2 regions of the Simiduia curdlanivorans genome follow, and region 1 is predicted to be linked to the other one. Evidence: predicted binding sites of a transcription regulator. Region 1 holds the regulator's gene; the other holds the start of a gene.

Region 1 (2,395 bases):
AGAGTGTAGACAAATCGAGGCTGAATCCATCGTTAATACGATAGATTTGTAAATTTTTAAACCACATGGTGACTGTTCCGGTTACATCAAATTCAAAGTAGGGGATTTAGTGATGGCGACACCAAAAATGTAACAAATGGTACAAAGTGCGGCGAGCCAGCTGGTCAGTTGCGAAGGTCGCGTTTTGGCAAATTTAAAGGCAAGCAAACCAAGCCCGATGTAAATCAAGAGGGCTGTGATTTTTGCCAAAATCCAAGGGTGCTGAAGCGGGTTCCAGTGATAGGTTAGGAGTAGCGCGACCGCAGACCCGAGTAGCAGGGTATCGTTAACGTGGGGCAATATTTTGGTTAGCTTTGCTTGAAATAGGGGAGAGCCCTTCAGCAACCAAATGCCTCGGAGTATAAAGCCGATAAGTGACAATAACGCAAAGGTTGCGTGCAGGTGTTTTAACATAAGCATGGGTTAAACCTTAAGCGCTTTTTTTATGAGAGTTTCTATCTGGGGGTCGAAAGTGATGGTTAAGGCTGCTTGATGGCCTGATTCCGACATCTTTCGCCAGGTTTTTTGGATGATACTGATCAGCTTTTCTTCGTCATGTTTGCTGGCAAAATCTGCTAAGTAAAATTCGAGAAACACCAGGCAGGCGACATCTTCAAGTATCTGGGTGTTGGGGTTGGATTTTAGGTTCTCTTTTTTTAGCAGAGAGGAGACCTCATCAATCAAGCTCGCCTCGAGCTTGTGCTCTGACAAAATTTTTGCCGTGACTTGGGCATGGTGTTTGGCAAGGTCGGTGCGCCAGCGGTGGTAGCCCGGCCGATCCATGGGGTAAGCGCTGCGGGCTAGGTGCCAGCGTTCGATGTGTTGCGCCCGCGTCGCGATAATCAGCGCAAACGACGGGCTATGGCAAAAGGCCGCTAGGCGTTCATTCATGCGCACGCCATACAACTGCGCAGCACCTAAGGTTTTCGAATGGTGCTCAACTTGTTGAGGATCTTTGCTATTGCGCTGATCAATGTCGGCTAGGACACTAGCTAATACTTCAGGGTTCAATGTAAGTGCTCAGTGGCTGGAAGAGGCGCTGGCCTTCAAGAGATCGAGATCTTTCACGTCAATCTCTTTTTTATCGACCTCAATGACGCCGAGCTTTTGTAAACGGCTAAAAACGCGGCTTACTGTTTCAACAGTTAGGCCAAGGAAGCTACCGATATCGGCACGCGACATAGATAGACGAAAGCGAGTGCCGGACAGTTGACGACGTTGATGGCGCGAGGAAATGCTTAGCAATAGCGATGCGACCCGCTCTTCGGCGGTATTTTTGCTGAGCAGTGTCACCAGTTGTTGCTCGTGGGTAATCTCTCGGCTCATTAGCTGAAAAAAATGGTTCTGTAACGAGGGTAACTTAAGGCTGAGCTCGGTCATTTGCGTGAAAGGGATTTCGCACACGGCGCTGGTTTCCAATGCAATGGCGGAATTCGTGTGCTTGCTATGGCCTATACCATCCAAGCCCATGACTTCACCGGGCAAAAAGAAGCCGGTTATTTGTTCTTCGCCGGTATCGCTGAGTGTGAGTGATTTAATGCTGCCAGATCGCACCGCGTATACAGACGAAAATACGTCGCCGGCACGAAACAGATAATCGCCTTTTTGCAGCGGGCGCCCGCGCTTGACGATGCTGTCAATCTTTTCAATATCATCAATGTGCACGCTTATCGGTAAGCAAATGGAGCTTAACCGACAATCACCGCAGGTTACGGCATTGTTGTGTGGGCAAGTGGCATGTTGTGCTGAAGACATCGCGGTGAGCCAAGGTAAGAAATAGGTCGCCCCTGATTATAACGGCGACCTGTTCATTTCGATACCCACAAAGGGTAAGTTGTTAGCTCTTTCAATTTTTACAGTGCTAGGCCGCGTTAGCTGGGGAAGCTGAATTGGGCAGACTCCCTCAGGCCGCCGGCGGGCCAGCGCTGGGTAATGGTTTTACGGCGGGTGTAAAAGCGCACGGCATCCGGGCCATAGGCGCTCAGGTCGCCAAATAACGAACGTTTCCAGCCACCGAAGCTGTGGAATGCCATAGGTACCGGCAAGGGGATGTTAATGCCCACCATGCCAACTTGAATATGGTCACTGAAGTAGCGCGCCGCTTCGCCGTCGCGAGTAAAAATACAGGTGCCATTGCCGTACTCGTGGGCATTAATGATATCCATGGCTTCTTGCATCGACTTGGCTCTTACCACGCAGAGCACCGGGCCGAAAATTTCGTCCGTGTAAATGCTCATCTCGGTGCTGACTTTGTCGAATAAGCAGGGGCCCAAAAAGTAGCCATGCTCGTGGCCTGGTACCGTCAGGCCGCGGCCATCCACAACCAGTTCAGCGCCTGCGGCAACGCCAGCATCCA
Region 2 (2,395 bases), on a different contig from region 1:
CGTTGCTTGGCGGCCCGTTACGGTGGCGAGGAGTTTGCGGCTATATTACCTGGCTGCACCGCCGAGATGGCTGCGACTATTGCGCGCCAGATTCAAAAGCGAGTCAAACAATTGAATTTTTCCGACCAAGGTTTATCGAGCTTGGTGCGGGTGACGGTGAGCCAGGGTATTGCATGCGAACACCAACACCAATTTCGCACCGCCACGGCGCTGTTGTGCTCCGCCGATACGGCGCTCTACCGCGCTAAATCCGCTGGCCGCGACGGCGTGAATTGCGCCTAATCGCCCAGCGTTTACTTGCCTGCCACGCAAATCCCGCAGCTATTTTTTAGCGGACACTAAGAAGTAGCTGTAGTGCTGGCGGTGCAAACCTAAAATAATGCCGTACATGGGGGCCAGAAAATGGCCCCATTGGATGCGGGTATCGCCAGTGCTGCGGAAGATTTTGTTGAAAAAATATTTCAGTGAAATCCAAGGCACAAAACCAATACTGGGCGCCACTCGCCAAGCGGCGTCTTCCACCACAATATCCTGAAAGCCGACGCTTTTCATGGCCGCGACGAAATCCTCGATATTGGCAAAATCCTCCAGTGCCCAACCGTCGCATACCTTACGGTAGCAAGCCTTGAACAGGCGCGAGGTCTGTTTGGTTTTAGTGAAGCCGTCGGCCACCACTAACCGGGCACCGGGTTTCAGGGTGCGGTAGGCCTCGGTTAAAAAGGCTAATTTATCTTTGCCCTTGTCATAACAGCTGCTTTCAATGGCGTAGGCACCGTTAAAGTGGTTGTCTGGCACCTGTTGGCGGCGATAGTCCATGAGTTTGAAATGCAGTTTATGCGCTTGTGGGCTGAGGCTGCAGCGCGCTTTGGCTTGATCCACTTGGGTGGGCACAATGCTGATGCCAGTGACTTCGGTATGGGCGAGATTTTCTACGCAGTAGCGAGCGCAGCTACCGACACCGCAACCCAAGTCAATCAGGTGGTTATCCTGCTCGCGCTTGAGTTCGAGCCGATTCAGCACTTCGCGATTCATTTGCTCCAACATTGTTTCTAAATTGAAAGGGTTTAAGCCCCAGCGGTAGTAGCCGAAGTGCATATTGTAGTTTCGGCTCCAGGGCTCGTAGTCCATACCGGCTTCGACATAATAATTAATGATATCTAATTGCGGTTTATGCGCTTGGTCGATAGCGGGCAGTGCTAGGGGGGCTGCGGGGCAGGGCTTGGTCATTGTCGTCTCCTTGCGCGCCTTGCGGCTTTCGGTGATTGACAGAGTTAGAGTACGCTATTACAGTAATTTCTGTAAAGACAGAAATTACTGTAATTTTCGGCTAGCGTGATGCAGCCTTGCTTAGTCGACTTAGGTCAACTTAGGTCGGGTTAGAGCAAAGATCTGGCTAGTGGCGCGGGGCAACCGGTGGTTCGTTTTAACGCCGATATGCCCTGAAATTTAGTGAATGTGTGCTAATGACGTCATTCCTGCAATAGATGTCAGTGGTGCAATAACAGCAACCAAGGTGATAACGATGGACAACCCAAGCTTTCAATTAACGCCACTAATGCAGCGCTATATTTTGCATTGGGGCGAGATGGGCAGTCGCTGGGGTGTGAATCGCACTGTGTCGCAAATACATGCATTGCTGTATTTATCGCCCGAGCCATTGAACGCCGAGCAAATTACTGAGTTGCTATCGGTGGCGCGCTCCAATGTCAGCAACAGCTTAAAAGAACTGCAGAGCTGGGAGTTGGTTAAGGTGACCCATGTGATGGGGGATAGGCGCGATCATTTCAGCGTGGTGGGCGATACCTGGGATACTTTTTTTACCATCATCGAACAGCGCAAGCGGCGCGAGTTAGACCCTATTATGACCATGTTGCGGCAATGCGAGGTGGAGATGGGGCAGGACAAGCAAACCTCGGCCCATGTGCGAAAAAAAATCACCGAGATGCACACCTTTCTCGACGGTATGTTGCAGTGGTATGAACAAATTGCCACCTTGCCGCGCTCATCGCTTTTGGCATTAATTAAAATGGGTACTAAGGTAATTCATTTTTTGCCCAAGAAAAAGGCGAAATAATCGTTCAAACGCTGGAGGCTGGCCATGCAAAGATTGTTCTATTCCTGGTTGTTAGGGCTGGGTGTGGCCCACGCTGTTGGCGGGGTTTTATTGATTTTTTTGGTCGATACCGCGCTGGTAAAGCCCTATCTCGATTACTTGGCGTACACGGTATCTGGCCAGGATGTTCATCAGCCTAGCGTGAAAGTGTTGCTTTCACTCTTTGGCCCAACCGTGGCCAGCTGGGGAATTTTATTTTGTTTGGCCGTGGATTATTACTACACCAGTGGCAAGGCACAAATTAAGTGGTTGAGCTTCGCCGCAATTTTTGTTTGGCTGTTA

Evidence for each region. Region 1 encodes FNR, which switches genes on or off when oxygen is low (the NO sensors DNR and NnrR bind a similar motif). Its sites were predicted from a motif close to TTGATNNNNATCAA; they were not measured.
Region 2: the regulator FNR is predicted to act here: its motif matches at 1,352-1,365, upstream of QWY82_RS15890 (GbsR/MarR family transcriptional regulator).

What each region holds. Positions count from the first base shown of each region.
Region 1 is NZ_JAUFQG010000004.1:2,888,347-2,890,741, forward strand. Features, by position in the region: gene rdgC (recombination-associated protein RdgC) at 1-67, opposite strand, end outside; gene QWY82_RS12755 (SirB2 family protein) at 82-459, opposite strand; gene QWY82_RS12760 (DUF4202 domain-containing protein) at 463-1,050, opposite strand; gene fnr (fumarate/nitrate reduction transcriptional regulator Fnr) at 1,060-1,794, opposite strand; gene QWY82_RS12770 (CoA-acylating methylmalonate-semialdehyde dehydrogenase) at 1,911-2,395, opposite strand, start outside.
Region 2 is NZ_JAUFQG010000006.1:457,192-459,586, reverse strand. Features, by position in the region: gene QWY82_RS15900 (sensor domain-containing diguanylate cyclase) at 1-282, shown strand, start outside; gene QWY82_RS15895 (class I SAM-dependent methyltransferase) at 322-1,227, opposite strand; gene QWY82_RS15890 (GbsR/MarR family transcriptional regulator) at 1,523-2,074, shown strand; gene QWY82_RS15885 (hypothetical protein) at 2,099-2,395, shown strand, end outside.